DNA from 2 places in the Herbiconiux sp. A18JL235 genome. Region 2 is predicted to be linked to the other one. Evidence: riboswitches for the same ligand, from Rfam matches in the RefSeq annotation. Region 2 holds a riboswitch; the other holds the start of a gene.
The links. Region 2 has a riboswitch for glycine ahead of gcvT (glycine cleavage system aminomethyltransferase GcvT). Riboswitches for the same ligand answer to the same signal wherever they lie in the genome.

Region 1: linked by a shared signal. The riboswitch ahead of ABFY20_RS17775 (serine dehydratase beta chain) and the one ahead of gcvT (glycine cleavage system aminomethyltransferase GcvT) in region 2 are both predicted to bind glycine.

Annotation. Positions count from the first base shown of each region.
Region 1 is NZ_CP162511.1:3,760,424-3,768,947, reverse strand. Features, by position in the region: gene ABFY20_RS17800 (nicotinamide riboside transporter PnuC) at 1-444, opposite strand, end outside; gene ABFY20_RS17795 (hypothetical protein) at 525-725, opposite strand; gene ABFY20_RS17790 (carboxylesterase/lipase family protein) at 935-2,530, shown strand; partial or broken gene ABFY20_RS17785 (L-serine ammonia-lyase) at 2,543-3,313, opposite strand; gene ABFY20_RS17780 (hypothetical protein) at 3,358-3,624, shown strand; partial or broken gene ABFY20_RS17775 (serine dehydratase beta chain) at 3,651-4,187, opposite strand; glycine riboswitch at 4,250-4,349, opposite strand; gene ABFY20_RS17770 (trimeric intracellular cation channel family protein) at 4,568-5,257, shown strand; gene ABFY20_RS17765 (hypothetical protein) at 5,461-5,964, shown strand; gene ABFY20_RS17760 (FAD:protein FMN transferase) at 5,985-6,941, shown strand; gene ABFY20_RS17755 (FAD-dependent oxidoreductase) at 6,938-8,458, shown strand; gene ABFY20_RS17750 (deoxyribodipyrimidine photo-lyase) at 8,487-8,524, opposite strand, start outside.
Region 2 is NZ_CP162511.1:1,638,840-1,647,363, forward strand. Features, by position in the region: gene ABFY20_RS07585 (FAD-binding oxidoreductase) at 1-1,411, shown strand, start outside; gene ABFY20_RS07590 (hypothetical protein) at 1,484-2,329, shown strand; gene lgt (prolipoprotein diacylglyceryl transferase) at 2,334-3,320, opposite strand; gene ABFY20_RS07600 (cold-shock protein) at 3,493-3,699, shown strand; gene ABFY20_RS07605 (fatty acid desaturase) at 4,036-4,992, shown strand; gene ABFY20_RS07610 (copper resistance protein CopC) at 5,022-5,753, shown strand; glycine riboswitch at 5,819-5,906, shown strand; glycine riboswitch at 5,907-6,009, shown strand; gene gcvT (glycine cleavage system aminomethyltransferase GcvT) at 6,072-7,217, shown strand; gene gcvH (glycine cleavage system protein GcvH) at 7,219-7,590, shown strand; gene gcvP (aminomethyl-transferring glycine dehydrogenase) at 7,599-8,524, shown strand, end outside.

The DNA.
Region 1 (8,524 bases), 2.1 Mb from region 2:
GGAGCCGACGAAGATCCAGGCGTCGGCGAGAGCCAGCCAGAGCGGCGCACCGGGGTAGAACGACGAACCGGTCGCGTGCAGCAGCAACCCGATCAGCACGGTGCCCACGATCATCGCCATGGCGAGCAGCAGTCGCGTGCGCCACGTCGCCCAGCTCACGGTGATGGTGCCGACGCGCGCCTTGCTGCGCTGCCAGGTGGCCCAGCCCCAGCTCGCGGCCACGATGATGATCACCTGGCGCCCGGCGTTGCCGACGAGGTGCACGTTGAGGCTCGCGATGAGCAGCAGCACCGAGCCGACGATCTGCACGGGCCACGAGACGACAAGGCGCCGCAGCGCGAGCACCACGGTGGCCAGCGCCAGGATGTTGCCGAGGAAGTCGGACCAGTACACCTGGATGCCGAACACGCTGAACTGCTGGTTCAGCCAGTCGAACATCTGCATGCGGCACACACTATCCGCTCGCCGGGTGTCAGCCGTCGCCGTCCGCCCTCGGCGAACCGGGGTGGACGGCGACCCGTGGTCTACTCCTCGTAGCCGAAGTTGTCGTGCAGAACCTCTTCGTCGTCGTCGAACACGGGGTCGACCTTCTCCTCGTCGGTGACCTCGGGGTCGTCGTCGATGTCGTCGATGTCGTCGAGGTCGACGTCTTCGAGCTCCGACTCCGAGAGCGAGAACTCGTCGCTCTCGTCGGGCTCCTCGATGCGGTTCTCCAGATCGGACATGCGTGTTCCTCCGCTCAGGCGGCGGCTCTCCGGCCGCCGCGGTCTCTCCCTCCCCACAGTATGCGGACTGCGCCTCGAGCGGATGCACGCGCACGACCTCTCGAGCGGGCACCGTGTGCCGCGCCGATCGCATCCGAGGGGGCGGATGCGCGCCACCCGCCGGGTGCACCCGTCACCGCGCATCCAGCAGCGCTCGATAGCATGCCGCTATGACTGTCGCGGGCCAGGACTCCCTGATCCGGCGCATCGCGGGCGGGGCCGTGCGCGGCGCTCGCGATGGCGCCGTGCTCAGCTGGAAGGGCATCCCGTTCGCCGCCCCGCCCGTCGGCGAACGCCGCTTCCGCCGCCCGCAGCCGGCCCCGCCGTGGCCGGAACTGCGCGATGCCACCCGCTTCGGGCCGATGGCACCCCAGCGCGTGCTCAAGTCGATGGAGGTCGACCCCTCGGTGCCGATCGAGGAGGACTGCCTGACGGTGAACGTGTGGGCGCCGGAGGGACCTCCGCCCGAGGGGCGCGAGGGCCGCCCGGTGATGGTGTGGATCCATGGCGGCGGCTACTTCCAGGGCTCCACGGCCCAGCGCTACTACGACGGCAGCCGGCTGGCCGAGCGCGGCGACGTCGTCGTGGTGTCGATCAACTACCGCCTGGGCGTTCTCGGCTTCGTCGACTTCACGGGTCTCGGCGGGTCGGCCGCCGCATCCGGCTTCGCTCACGGCTTCGATTCGAATGTCGGCCTCCGCGACCAGATCGCCGGGCTCGAGTGGGTGCGCGAGAACATCGCCGCCTTCGGGGGAGACCCGGGCGACGTCACGCTGTTCGGGGAGTCGGCGGGAGGGGCTTGCGTCATCGCGCTCATGACCTCGCCGCCGGCCGAAGGGCTATTCCATCGGGCCATCGCGCAGAGTGCGCCCGTGACCTCGGTGTACGGGCGCGAGCGCGCCGCGCGGGTGGCTGAGCGGTTCCTCTCGATCGTGGGGATCGAGCCCGGTCAGGCGTGGCGGCTGCGCGACCTCGACCCGTTCGACCTGGTCGACGCGGGGGCCGAGCTCATCCACGAGGTCTCGGCGAGCGTGCCCGGCACCCTCGCGCTCGCGCCGGTGTGGGGAGACGAGGTGCTGCCCGAGGCTCCGCTCACCGCGTTCCGCGAGGGCAGGGCGGCGCGCATCCCGCTCATCATCGGCACCAACCACGATGAGTCGTCGTTCTTCAAGCTGATGCGCTCACCGCTCCTGCCCATCACGCCCGAGGCGGTGGAGCAGATGTTCGCCGAGATCGCGAACGACAACCCCGCGTTCAGCGGTGTGGGGGAGCGGATCACCGGTGCGTACCCCGCCTACCCCAGGCGGCGGGCGCCTGCCGAGGTGTCGCGCGACGCCGGGTTCCGCATGCCGTCCATCTGGCTCGCCGAGGCGCACAGCGCCGTCGCCCCCACCTGGATGTACCGCTTCGACCACGCGACGCCCCTGCTGAAGGTCACCGGCATCGGGGCGACGCATGCCGCCGAGCTCGCCTACGTCTTCCGCTCCTTCGCGCCGCGCGGCAAGGACATCGTGTTCGCGCTCGGCGGCCGCGCCGAGGCGCTCGCGATCTCGGAACGCATGCAGGGCCGCTGGGTCGCCTTCGCCCACGGCCTCGACCCGGATGCGCCCCACGCCCCGAACCCCGACGGCACGGTGGTCTCGTGGCCGCGTTACGACACCGACGACCGGCTGACGCTCATCATCGACCGCGACGACACCGTCGTCGGCGACCCCGACTCCGGTATTCGCGAGGCCTGGGGCCCCGAGGTGCTCGCGTTCCGCTGAGCTCGCCGGGCGTCAGCACTCCACGACGCTGACCGGCACGGTGGCGGCGAGGCCGCCGAGGGCGGTCTCCTTGTAGCGGGAGTCCATGTCGCGGCCGGTCTGGCGCATGGTCTCGATGACCGCGTCGAGGCTCACCCGGTGCGAGCCGTCGCCGCGGAGCGCCATGCGGGCCGCGTTGATCGCCTTGCCCGCCGAGATGGCGTTGCGCTCGATGCACGGAATCTGCACGAGCCCGCCGATGGGGTCGCAGGTGAGCCCGAGCGAGTGCTCCATGGCGATCTCGGCGGCGTTCTCCACCTGACGCGGCGTGCCGCCGAGCACCTCGGCGAGCCCCGCCGCCGCCATCGACGCCGCTGAGCCGACCTCGCCCTGGCAACCCATCTCCGCACCCGAGATGGAGGCGCGCTCCTTGAACAGCGACCCCACGGCCGCTGCCGCGAGCAGGAACCGCACGGTCGCGTCGTCGCGATCGGCCCGCCCCGCCGGGGTGTAGCCGAGGGCGTAGGAGAGCACGGCGGGAATGATGCCGGCCGCCCCGTTGGTGGGCGCGGTGACCACCCGTCCGCCCGAGGCGTTCTCCTCGTTCACGGCGATGGCGACGAGGTTCGCCCAGTCCTCGGCGAACTCGGGAGCCCGGTCGGGGTCTTCCGCCGCCAGCCTCTCGAGCCACCCCTTGGCCCTCCGCGGCACCTGCAGCACCCCCGGCAGCACACCGTCGCGCCCCATTCCGCTTCGCGCGCACTCCTCCATCACCTCGCGCAGGGCGAGCAGCCGTTCCCGCACGGCACCCTCGTCGTCGCCACCGCGCTCCCGTCTCGAAGCGCATCATGGCGGCGCTCACCGACCCCACCGCCTCCGCGCGCTCCACGAGCTCCGCACCCGACGAGAACCCCGCCGCGACCTCGCGCCCCGTGGCGGAGGTTGCCGCGACCTCGCGTTCCGTGGCTGCCTCCTCACCGTCGGCGAATGCGGGCACGAACGCTGCCGTCGACGCGGGTGCCGCCGGCACCTCGTCGCCCGGCACGATTGCCGTCGCGGATGCTCGTGCCGCCGGCACCGCGTCGCCCACCACGAACCCGCCGCCGACGGAGTAGTACCGCCGCTCCAGCACCACCTCACCCCCGACCCGCGCCGCGAAGCACATCCCGTTCGGATGCCTCTCCAGCATCATCCGCGGCCAGAGCTCGATGTCGTCCTCGCGCATCCGCACCGCCCTCCCGCCGTCCGCGTCCGCGGCCCGAGCTCGGGCCGCATCCGGCGCACTCTGCGCCGCCGCGGCCGCCGTCGTCACCGGTCGCACCGCCGCATCCGCTGCCGTCTGGGCCGCCGCTCCCTCGCGCAGCTCGCGCCCCACGCGCACCACGCCCTCGTCGCGCAGGCGCTCCTCGGCGGCTTCCTTCTCCTCGGCCGTGATGAGCTCGGGCCGCCACCCCTCGAGCCCGAGTAGCACCGCAGGGAAGGTGCCGTGCCCACGCCCGGTCGCGGCGAGCGAGCCGTAGAGCGTCACCCCCAGGCCACCGATCTCGTCGAGCGACGGCACCATCCCGAGTGCGGCGAGCTCCTCCACGAACAGGCAGGCCGCGCGCATCGGCCCCACCGTGTGCGAACTCGACGGCCCGATTCCGATGCTGAACAACTCGAAGGCGCTGACTGTCATGGGAGCCCTCCCGAATCCCGGCCCTGGGCCGATCGAGGCGCGACCGCACCGTTGCGGTCGCGAGCTCCCCCTCTGTCATGAGTGCCTGAGAGTTTCACCCTCTTGTGGAGGGCTTTCCCCGTCGGCGAGTTCTGTGGAGAACTGCTTTCCAGAGCGGCCGAGCCCGGGCGGTACGGGAACCTGAGAGATTGACGGGGAGAATTGCTCCTTCGGTGCCGGCTGCGCGAGTGGCGCATCCGGCTCTCCCGCCAGGGCATGGGGGCCGAGAGTGTTCAGTTGTGGTCTGCGCCGCCCACTCTACGCCGTTCGGCGCGCCTGCCGCCGGGTCGCGACGGGTCGCGACGGGCCGCCGGGCCTCGGGCTCGTGATAGGACTTGTGCATGATCGCCGAGCAGTTCGTCACGCCGTTCTGGCTCGACCTCGCGGCCACCGGCCTCGGCAGCGTGCAGGGCGCCATGTTCGCCGCCCAGTTCAAAGACCGCCGACTCGACCTGCTGGGTGTGGGCCTCATCGGGATGGTCGCCGGCTTCGGCGGCGGTGTCATCCGCGATCTCCTGCTCAACCAGGTGCCCGCGGCGCTCGAGTCGAACTGGTACATCCCGGTCGCCATCGCCGCGGCCCTCGTCGGCATGCTCCTCGAGCGCCTGTTCAATCGTCTCAACGTCGTCATCACCGTGCTCGACGCCTTGAGCCTCGGCCTCTTCTGCGCCATCGGCACGAGCAAGGCGCTCGCGGTGGGCCTCCCTGTGGTGCCCGCCGTCTTCGTCGGCATCGTCGCGGCGGTCGGCGGCGGCATGCTGCGCGACATCCTGCTGGGCATGCCGATCGGCGTCATGCACGTCGGTTCGCTCTATGCGGTCGCGGCGGGCGCCGGCGCTCTCTTCCTGGTGGCCGCCACCGCATCCGGTTCCGACATCACCGTGGCCGGGGTCGGCTGTGTCATCGTCACCACCCTCATCCGTCTGCTCGCCGTGCGATTCGGCTGGAGCCTGCCCGAGCAGCGCACCCTCAGCACCTTGCGGCGACTGCGCCGTCAGCGCTCCGGGCGCACCGGCCCTACCGAGATCTGAACGTTCGGCGGCCGCCGGTCGTTGACAGAGGGTGAGGCCGATGGTCGCCCTCGGATGCGCACCGGGCCGGTGCAGCACGTGCTGACCCGGCTCACAGAGAGGGCATCGGATGCTCATAGCGGGCTCAAGAAATCCGTCTCTACCGTCGTATCCATCGCCATCGCCGATGTGACCGCCTACCGCCACCACTGACAGGACAGCAGATGACCCCCCGACAGAAGAACCTCGCACTCGCCGCCATGACCGGCCTGTCGATCTCCGTCGCCCTCGCCGGCTGCGCCACCGACACCAGCACCTCCGCCGAGGCCGGCACGGCGCCGTCGAGCACCGCCGACGCGCCTTCCACCGCGGCGAGCACGCCGTCGTCGACCCCGTCGACCGGCAGCGACTCGGCGGGCGCCGGCTCCAGCACCTACGCCGACGGCACCTACGAGGCCACCGGCGGGTACACCTCGCCGAACGGGCAGGAGGAGGTCGACGTCTCGGTCACCCTCGAGGGCGACGTCATCACAGCGGTGACCGTCACCCCCGAGGCGACGAACCCGAACTCGGTGAACTACCAGACCCAGTTCGCCGACGGCATCGCCGCGGTCGTGGTGGGCAAGGACATCGACGAGATCGAGGTCTCGCGGGTCGCCGGCTCCAGCCTCACCAGCGGCGGGTTCAACAAGGCCATCGAGACCATCAAGTCGGAGGCGGCGGCCTGACCGGCGCGGGGAGAACGATCATGAACGCGTCGGCATATCCTGACGCCACGAACGCGGTCACCCTCGTCGCCCGGGCGCCTGAGCGCTTCGACTTCGAGGCGATCGGCACCTCGTGGCAGATCGAGACGCCCGCCGGATCGCCTCTCCCCGAGCCGCTCCGACGGGCCGTCGCCGAGCGCATCGAGCGCTTCGACGCGGCATACTCGCGGTTCCGCGCCGGCTCCCTCCTCGCCTCGCTCGCCCGGGCGCCCGGCTCCGTCGAGTTCCCCGAAGACTCGCTCGCGCTGTTCGACCTCTACGACCGGCTCGTCAGGGCCACCTCAGGTGCTGTCGACCCGTTGATCGGTCGATCCCTCGAACTGCTGGGCTACGACGCCGCCTACAGCCTCACCCCGTCGCAGCCCACCCCCCTCGAGCAGCGGGTTCAGGATGAACGGGGCCGCGCATCCTGGTTCACCGACATCGATCGAGACGGCCGGGTCGTGTCGAGCACGCGCCCCGTCGTCATCGACGTGGGGGCTGCGGGCAAGGGGTACCTGGTCGACCTCGTCTCGGCGCTGCTGGTCGAGCACGGCCTGACGGAGTTCGTCGTCGACGCCAGCGGCGACCTGCGACATCAGGGGCCGGCCGACGCGACCCCTGTGCGGATCGGCCTCGAGCATCCGCTGCAGCCCGGAAAGGCGATCGGCGTCGCCACCCTCGCCAACGCCTCGCTGTGCGCCTCGGCGAGCAACCGGCGGGCGTGGGGTGACGGGCACCACCACATCCTCGACGCCCGCACCGGCAGCCCGGCCCGAGAGGTCATCGCGACCTGGGTGGTCGCCGCCGACACGGCGCTCGCCGACGGTCTCGCCACCGCACTTTTCTTCACGGGTGCGCACGAGCTCGCGAAGACATTCCATTTCAGCTATGTACGCATGTACGCCGACGGGCGCGCCGAGCGTTCGCGTGACTTCCCCGGGGAGCTGTTCTCATGAAAGCCCGTCTCGACACCCTCGTCGGTCGCATCACGATGTACAACCTGGTCGTCGTCGTGCTCGCAGCCCTCGCCGTGATCGCGGTGATCGCCTCGGCGTTCGGGCAGCTGTTCTACACGCCCGCGCAGATGGGGCTGTCGCTCGTGGTGCTGCTCGCGGTCACGGTGATCTCGAGCTGGGGCTTGGCGAGGCTGTTCCGCACGCGGGCGCACCTGCCGTCGGCAGCGATCACCGCCCTCCTGCTGTTCTTCGTGTTCATGCCGAGCGACGACCCCGCGACCCTGGGCTCCCTTGCGCTCGCCGCGTTCCTCGCCTCGGCCTCGAAGTTCGTGCTCGCCTGGCGCGGCAAGCACATCTTCAACCCGGTTGCCATCGCCGCCGTCGTCATGACCGTGTCGACGCTCTACGGCGCGGCCTGGTGGGTGGCGACGCCCGTACTGCTGCCCTTCGTGGCCGTCGGCGCCTTCCTCGTGCTCTACCGCACGCGCAAGCTGAGCCTGGGGCTCACCTTCATCGTGCTCGCCACCGTGCTGAACCTCGGCCGCATGATGCTTCTCGGCACGTCTCTCGGCGACGCCCTCTGGCTCGCCGTCGGCTCGTTCCCCGTCATCTTCCTCGCCGGCTTCATGCTGAGCGAGCCGCTCACCCTCCCCCCGCGTCGCTGGCAGCAGCTGGTCGTCGCGGCGATCGTCGCGGTGCTGTTCTCCATCCCGTTCCAGGTGGGCCCCGTGTACTCCTCGCCAGAGCTCGCGCTGGTGCTCGGCAACGTGGTCGCCTTCGCCTTCGGGCAGCGGCGGGGCGTCCGGTTGCGGTACCTGGGCTCGCGTGCACTCACTCCGACGACTGCGGCGTTCGACTTCGCGCCCCTCGGCCCGGTGCGGTTCACGCCCGGCCAGTACCTCGAGCTGGCGCTGCCTCACGCGAAGCCCGACTCCCGCGGCACGCGCCGGGTGTTCAGCCTTGCCTCAGCGCCGGGCGAGGGGGTGTCGGGTTCGCTCGTCAGCGTCGGGCTCAAGCTGCCCCAGCCGTCGAGCTCGTTCAAGAAGGCGCTGGTCGGGCTGGAGCCCGGCACCGTCGTGCGCTCGCCCTGGGTGGGCGGCGACTTCGTGCTGCCCGCCGACGCCTCGGAACCGCTGATCCTCGCCGCTGGCGGCATCGGCATCACGCCCTTCGTGTCGCAGCTCGCCGATCGCACGCAGGGCGGGTCGCGGCCCGCCGACGTCGTGCTCGTGTACTCCGTCTCGGCGCCCGACGAACTCGCGTACCTGCCCGAGCTCGAGGCGAGCGGCATCCGGGTACTGGTGACAGCGCCCACGCAACCCGAGCGGATGCCGTTCGGCTGGGAGTACCTCGGTGCGGGCCGCGTGACGGCCTCTGTGTTGCGGGAGGCGATCGGCGACATCGCCGGGCGGCGCGGCTACGTCTCGGGGCCGCCCGGATACGTCGACCACGTGTCGGCCGAGTTGCGCAAGGCGGGCGCGAAGCGCGTTCACACCGATCAGTTCGCGGGGTACTGAGCCCGCTCGACCGCTACCTGCGCGACCGCTACCTAATCGTGGCGTAGGCCTCGAGGGCGGCCTTGC
Region 2 (8,524 bases):
GCACGCCCACGGCCGGCCCCACGGGTCGACGCGGCCCGCGGGCCTTCTGAGAGGCGACGAAGGCTTCGAAGAGGCCGTGACCGACGGCGTGTTCAACGTCGTCGCCGCCGCGACGGGGGAGCCGCTGCCGCTGCCCGACGCGATCGTCTTTCCGCAGACGGAGGCGGACGTGGTCGAGATCGTCCGTGCCGCCCGCGCCACCGGGCAGCGCATAGCGGTGCGCTCCGGGGGCCACAGCTGGGTGGCGTCGACGGTGCGGGGCGATGGCGTGCTCGTCGACCTCGAGGCGTTCGACGGCGTCGAGCTCGACGCGCCCGCCCTTCGCGCGACCGTGGGCGCTGGCGTGCGAGGCGGTGACCTGTCGCCGCAGCTCGTCGCGGCCGGCGTCGCGTTCCCGGTCGGGCACTGCGGGCGCCCTGCCGTCGGAGGCTTCCTGCTCGGCGGCGGCCTCGGTGTGAACTGGGGGCATTGGAAACCCGCCTGCTTCTCCATCCGCAGTCTCAGGGTCGTCACCGCCGACGGCGAGGCCGTGACCGCCTCGCCCGTGGAGAACGACGATCTGTTCTGGCTCGCCCGCGGCAGCGGCCCGGGCTTCCCCGGCGTCGTCACCGCTTTCGAGCTCGAGCTGCAGCCGCTGCCCCGCGCCATCCGCGTCTCGACCTGGTCGTTCCCGCTCACCGATCTCGCGGCCGTCACCGCCTGGATCACGGATGCGTCACCCCTGCTCCCGACGAACGTCGAGCTCTCCCTCGTGACGTCGGGCCCCCAGCGGCCGGGCGGCCTCGGTGCCGACGACCCGCATCCGCTTGTCGTGGGCGTCGCGGCCACGGTCTTCGCCGCCGACGACGACGAGGCACGACGGGCCCTCGCGCCCCTGGGTGATGGACCCGCCACCGGCGTCGAGCCGCTCGACCACGCCGCCTTCCTCGACGTGCGCCTCGATCAGCTCCACGTGCCCGTCGACGCCACCTACCCCGAGGGCGCCCGCTACCTCGCCGACACCTTCTGGTTCTCAGGTGACCTCGTCGAGACGACGGCACTCCTGCCCGACCTCATGGCGAAGGCACCCTCCGGCCGCAGCTATGTGCTCGCAGGACTCCCGGCGAACGGCGCGGGAGCTGACCTCCTCACCCCGGGCGAGGCCGCCTACGGCATGCACGACACGACGTGCCTCATCGTCTACACGATCTGGGACGACCCGGCCGACGACGCCCGCAACCGCGCCTGGCTCGACGAGGTGGCAGCGGCCCTCGAGCCGACCGCGACCGGGAACTTCATCAGCGAGGCCGACATCCGCCACCGTCCCGAGCGAGTGCCCGGTTCCTTCCGTGCCGAGGACTGGGAGCGCATCCAGCAGCTGCGCCGGCGTTTCGACCCCGACGGCGTGTTCCACAGCTACCCGGGGGAGTGACACCCCCACGCATTGCTACTGTCGGAGCGTGGCGCACCGCTGGAGGTCGCCGTCGCACGTCAAGGGGGTCGGATGAGCACCGGGAACACGAACACGCACACGCATCTGCACATGCACACGCACGCGCACATGCTCACCGTCGTGAAGAACGGCAGACTCAACCCCGACGTGCGGCTCTGGACGGGCATCGCCGCCATCGCCGTGGGCCTGCTCACCTTCGCCGAGTTCCTCGTGCAGGCGCTGCTCGTCGGCGCGCGCCCGGCTCTCGACGACGACCGCGCGCTCACCGAGTTCATGACCCGCACGGCCAATCAGACCCTCTTCACCATCCTCATCGACACCTTCCTTATGGCGGCGCTCATCGTCTTCATCTCGGGCTTCCGTCAGCTCATCACCCACACCAGGCCCGACCTGCAGTGGGTCGCGAACATCATGTACGGTGCGGGCCTGCTGTTCATCGCGGTGACCCTCGTCGGCGACGCGATGGAGGGCGGCACCGCCCTCGACACCATGGGGCTCGACCCGGATGCGTCGTCGTTGCGTGCGCTCACCGTGGGCCACACTCTCATGTTCGGTTCGATCGGATGCACGCTGAACGCTCTCGTCGCGGCCTCCGCCGCCTACCTCACCATCGCCTCCGAGGCACTGCCGAAGTGGACGGGATACATCGCCTACGCCGTCGCGGGCCTCAACCTGCTGTCGGTACCGACGATGTTCGGCGGCACGGCTCCCGACTCGTTCTTCGCCGCGGGCGGCGCCGCCACCGCGATGCTCGCGACCTTCCCGTGGCTGGTGTGGGTGGTGTGCGTCGGTTTCGTCGCCATCCGCGACCGCCGTCGCCTGGAACACCTCAGCCCCGCACTGCGCGAGCAGGTCGGGGCTGAGGACGAAGCGGATGCGGGTGCCACCGCGCGCTGAGGCGTCACTTCGACGGGGTGGAGAGCTCCTCGTCGGTCCACACGCCTGAATCCTCCGAGGCGACGTCGGAGTCGGAGCCCGACGCGTCGGCCTCCGCAGCCGCGCCCTTCTTCTTGCGCGGCTCGACGACACGCGGCCCACGACCCGGGCGGTAGACCGAGTTCTCGAGGCCGGGGTGGCGGCGCGACTGCACGATGAAGAGCACGATGCCGAGCGCGACGGCGAGGAACGACGCCCACACGTTCGCCGGGATGCCGAGGAAGCCGTCGCTCGTCGGGTCGATGCGGATGGCCTCGAGCCACGAGCGGCCGAGCCCGTACCAGACGAGGTAGAGCGCGAACAGCTTGCCCCAGCGCAGCTGGAAGCGGCGCTCGAGGAGGAGCAGCAGCGCGATGCCCACGACGTTCCAGATGATCTCGTAGAGGAACAGCGGGTGGAACAGGGTGCCGTCGGCGAGGCCCACCGGGAACTTACCGTTGGTCGATTCGATCTCGAGACCCCAGGGGAGCGTGGTCGGCAGACCGAACAGCTCGTGGTTGATGTAGTTGCCGATGCGGCCGATGGCCTGCGCGGCGAGCATGGCCGGGGCCAGTGCGTCGGCGAACGACCACAGCCTGATGCCCGAGAAGCGGCAGCCGATGTAGGCGCCGATGGCTCCGCCGATGAGCGAGCCGTAGAGGGCGTTGCCGCCGTCCCAGATGGCGAAGACGTTGAGCAGGTTCGCGCCGTCGTAGAAGTAGTCGCCGAGGTGCGTGAAGACGTGGTAGAACCGCGCCCCCACGATGCCGAGCGGCACGGCCCACAGCACGATGTCGACGACCACCCCGGGCTCGCCGCCGCGCTTGGTGAGGCGGGCGTTCACCCAGAACATCGCGACGATGATGCCGGCGAGGATGCACAGAGCGTAGGTGTGGATGGTGAGCGGCCCGATGTTGAACTGCTGGAACACCGGATCCGGGCTCGGGATGCTGAGTGGCGAGAAGGAGGGCACGCTGAATTGTAAAGCGTGGAGGCTCTCCGAGACGAACCAGTAGCCTCCGAATCGGTGCGCCGCTATGATTGACACAGTTGTTGTGTTGGCTTGTATTTCGAATGCGGAAGAAAGTACACCGCGACAGTAGGTCCCGGCAGGCGGGGCCGCTGATTTCGAAAAGAGAAAATCAATGCCTACTGGCACCGTGAAGTGGTTCAACTCCGAAAAGGGCTTCGGCTTCATCTCCCCCGACGACGGCGGCGAAGACGTGTTCGCCCACCACTCCGGCATCAACGGATCCGGTTACAAGAACCTCGAAGAGAACCAGCGCGTCGAGTTCGACGTCACCCAGGGCCGCAAGGGCCTGCAGGCCGAGAACATCACGCCCCTCGGCTGATCTCGCCTTCTCCTCGACGAGCCCGCACCCGCGACAGGGTGCGGGCTCGTCGCCGTGTGAGGCGCATCATCGGCGACGCCCCGACGCCTACCGGGGCAACACGCAGGTTCGGCGCGTACGGTCGAAGCATCTGACGAGCGCATCAGCTCACCACCGCGGCTGAGAAGTCGAATCCGACTCTGCGAGGCCCCCCTGAGCATCTCCTCTTCGTCCGTCGCCCGTGCCACCGTTCCGCGCAAATCCGGCCGTGCGCATCCCACCGCGGCCTACGCCGAGCTGCTCTCCACCGTCAAAGACCTCGGTCTGCTGCGCAAGCGCCAGGGCTTCTACATCACGATGTTCAGCGTGCTCGTCGCGGCGCTCGGCGGTGCCGTGACCGGGTTCATCCTGCTCGGCGACACCTGGTACCAGTTGCTCATCGCCGCCGCGCTCGGCATCATCCTCACGCAGTTCGCCTTCCTCGCCCATGAGGCCTCCCACCGTCAGGTGTTCGAGTCGAACCGCGCGAACGACCGCGCCGGCCGCACGCTCGCCACCGCCTTCGTCGGCATGAGCTATGCCTGGTGGATGTCGAAGCACACCCGCCACCACGGCAACCCGAACACCGTCGGCAAAGACCCCGACATCGATCGCGACACGGTCTCGTTCGTCGAGCAGGACGCCGCGCGGGCGAGGGGCCCGATGAAGCTCCTCACCCGCCACCAGGGCTGGCTGCTCTACCCCCTCATGCTGCTCGAGGGCATCAACCTGCACTACCTCTCCTTCAAGACGCTGTTCGGCCGCGGCAAGGTCGAGGGCAGGCAGGTCGAGCTGTGGTCGATCGGTCTGCGACTCGCGGTGTACCTGGGCGTCGTGTTCTGGTGCCTCCCGCTCGGCATGGCCTTCGCCTTCATCGGCGTTCAGCTCGCGGTCTTCGGGCTCTACATGGGCGCCTCCTTCGCCCCGAACCACATCGGCATGAAGGTGTTCCCGGCGGGCTCGCGCGTCGACTTCCTGTCGAAGCAGGTGCTCTCCTCGCGCAGCATCCGCGGCGGCTGGGGCATGACGACGTTCATGGGCGGCCTCGACCTCCAGGTCGAGCACCACCTCTTCCCGAGCATGCCCCGCCCGAGTCTCATGCGGGTGCGCCCGATCGTGCAGGAGTACTGCGCCTCCCACAACATCCCGTACACCCAGACATCGCTGCTCGAGGCCCATCGCCAGGTGATCGCCTACATGAGCCGCGTCGGGCTCGCTGCACCCGACCCGTTCGACTGCCCCCTGGTGAACCAGTACCGCGTCAAGCGGGCGTGAGCCCGCACGGTGCTCGGTATCGTGGAGGCGTGAACTCACCGATCGCCGTCGCCCGCCGTGCCGTCCTCCTAGCTGCGACCGCCGTCGCCGCGGTCGGGCTCGCGGCGCTGCCGGCCGCGTCGGCATGGGCGCACGACGACCTCGTGTCGTCGAACCCGGCAGCCGACTCGTCGATCGCCGACGACCCGGGCGTGGTCACGCTGGCCTTCTCCGAGCCGTTGCTCTCGTTGGGGGAGTCGACCGACGGTTTCGCCCTGCAGGTCGTCGACCCCGAGGGCCTGCACTACGAATCGGGATGCCTCGCCCTCGACGGCGCCCAGGTGACGAGTCCGGTCGCGCTGGGCGACGCCGGCGGCTACGTCGTGCTGTGGCAGGTCGTCTCTTCCGACGGGCACCCCACCTCGGGTCAGTTCGAGTTCGACTACGAGCCGCAGTCGCTGGCGAACGCCGCCGACGGGCTCACTCAGGCGCCGGTCTGCGGCGAGCCGTGGTCGGGAGCACCCGACGGCTCCCCGACGCCGACCCCCACGGCGGCCGAGCCCACCCCCACGGCCACCGATGACTCCTCCGTGGCGACGACGGCTCCGAGCACCGCGGCGGCGACCGACCCGGGTGCCGACTCCGGCGACCCCGCCGCAGCACCCGCCCCCCTTCCCTGGTACGCGATCGTGCTGATCGCCGTCGCCGCAGCGGGCGCCCTGGCGGTCATCATCGTCATCGTGGTGCGGCGCAGCCGGGGCGGCGGCTTCGGCGGGCAGTGACTTCGCGCTACACTCGGCGCAGCGGGTGCCCCGCATCCGCTCACAATCGAACATCGACCGGCCATCAACCCGATGCGGGAGAGTCGCCTCAGGCGACACCGAAGGAGCAATCCTCCCCGATAATCTCTCAGGTCCTCGTACCGCATCGCTTGGCCACTCTGGAAAGCAGTCCGCGGCATCGACGGCGGCTCGCCCACGGTGAAAGCCCTCCCGACGACCGGAGGGTGAAACTCTCAGGCACGATGACAGAGGGGGAGTTCTCGTAGCGCATCAGCGCTCCCACGTATCGCCGGCTGCGCCGGCGGGAACGGAGAACTCGTGACCGGCTCCACCGACCCCGCGACACCCGAGGCACCCGCCCTCGAGTCGCCGCTCCTCGACACGCATCGCGCCGCCGGCGCCTCCTTCACCGACTTCGCCGGCTGGCAGATGCCGGTGCGTTACTCCAGCGACCTCGCCGAGCACCACGCGGTGCGCACCGCCGCCGGTCTGTTCGACCTCTCGCACATGGCGGAGTTCCGCGTGAGAGGGCCGGAGGCCGCCGCCCTGCTCGACCACGCGCTGGCGGGCCGGCTCTCGGCGATCGAGGAGGGTCAGGCGAAGTACTCGTTGCTGCTCGCCGAGTCGGGCGGCATCGTCGACGACGTCGTGGTCTACCGGCTGGGGGCCGAGGAGTTCCTGGTGGTGGCGAACGCCTCGAACCACGACCCGGTGGCGGAGGCGCTCGGCGAGCGATCGGCGGGCTTCGACGCGCAGATCGCCGATGAGAGCGCGGCCACGGCGCTCGTCGCGGTGCAGGGCCCGGCCTCCCGGCAGGTGCTCGAGCAGACCGCGGGGATCCGGATCGCCGGTCTCGACGGGTTGCGGTACTACCGCAGCACCCCCGGATCGTTCGACGGTGTCGACCTCCTCGTGGCGCGCACCGGCTACACGGGGGAGGACGGGTTCGAGCTGTACCTCGACCGTGCCGCCGCGCCCGCGCTCTGGAACGCCCTGCTCGCCGCGGGCGAGCCGCTCGGCCTCGTGCCCGCCGGTCTCGCCAGCCGCGACACCCTGCGCCTCGAGGCGGGGATGCCGCTCTACGGCCACGAGCTCTCGCTCGAGACGCTGCCCGAGCAGGCGGGCCTCGGTCGGGTGGCAGACCTCGGCAAGAGCGACTTCGTCGGCCGCGAGGCGCTCCTCGCCGGCGCTCCCGACGGTGCGCCCGTGCTGGTCGCGCTGGTGGCCGAGGGCAAGCGAGCGGCTCGCGCCGGCTACGAGGTCTTCGCCTCCGACGACTCCACCGAGGCGGTGGGCGTCGTGACGAGCGGCGCACTCTCACCGACCCTCGGGCATCCGATCGCCCTCGCCTACGTGGCGCCCGCATTCGCCGCACCGGACGCCGAGCTGAGCGTCGACATCCGGGGCAAGCGCCTCGCCTACCGCACCGCACCCCACCCGTTCTACCGCCGGAAGAAGGACTGACATGGCCGACCACGAAGAACTGCGCTACACCGCCGAGCACGAGTGGGTGAAGGTCGACGGCTCCGTCGCCACGATCGGAATCACCGCCTATGCCGCGGCCCAGCTGGGCGACATCGTCTACCTCGACCTGCCCGACGCCGGAACCGAGGTCGCGGGCGGTTCGGTGGTGGGCGAGATCGAGTCGACGAAGTCGGTCGGCGAGCTGTTCGCGCCCGTCGACGGCACCGTCGTGGAGAAGAACTCCGCCGTCGAAGACAGCCCCGAGCTCGTGAACGACGACCCGTTCGGCGCCGGCTGGCTGCTCAAGGTGGAGTTCACCGAGCTCCCCGCCCTGCTCTCGGCAGCCGAGTACGCGGCTCTGACGGGGGAGTGACCGCACCGATGACCGACGTCTTCGCCCGCCGCCACATCGGAACTGATGCTGCTGCGCGATCCCACATGCTGGAGACCGTGGGCTACGGCAGCCTCGCCGAGCTGATGGCCGCCGCCGTACCCGGCTCGATCGCCTTCGACCGCACCCTGCACGACTCGCTGGTGCCCCCGGCCGCCACCGAGCGGGAGGCCGTGGCGGAGCTCCGCGCCCTCGCCGCGCGCAACACGGTCGCCACCTCGTACCTCGGGCTCGGCTACTACGACACCATCACGCCCGCGGTCATCACCCGCAACGTGCTCGAGAACCCGAGCTGGTACACCGCCTACACGCCGTACCAGCCGGAGATCTCGCAGGGGCGCCTCGAGGCGCTCATCACCTTCCAGACCATGGTCACCGACCTCACCGGCATGGCGACCGCGAACGCCTCGATGCTCGACGAGTCGACAGCCGCCGTCGAGGCGATGCTGCTGGCGCGCCGCGCCGGCAAGTCGGCATCGAACCGCTTCGTCGTCGACGCCGACGCCTTCCCGCAGACGATCTCGCTGTTCCGCTCGCGGGCCGAGGCCGTCGGCATCGAGATCGACGTGCTGCCGCTTCATGCGGAGGCGTCGGAGGTCGCGGGGGCCCCAGCGGCTCTCGGCGACGCCTTCGGCGTGTTCGTGCAGTACCCGGGCGCCTCGGGCCGGGTCGCCGACCCTTCGGCCGTCATCGCCGCCGTGAAGGCGCAGGGCGGCATCGCCGTCGTGGCCGCCGACCTGCTCGCGCTGACGCTGCTGACGCCGCCCGGGGAACTCGGCGCGGACGTCGTGGTCGGCACCAGTCAGCGCTTCGGCGTGCCGATGGGTTTCGGCGGCCCGCACGCCGGCTACCTGGCGGTACGCGCCGGACTCGAGCGGCAGCTCCCCGGCCGATTGGTGGGGGTGAGCGTCGACGC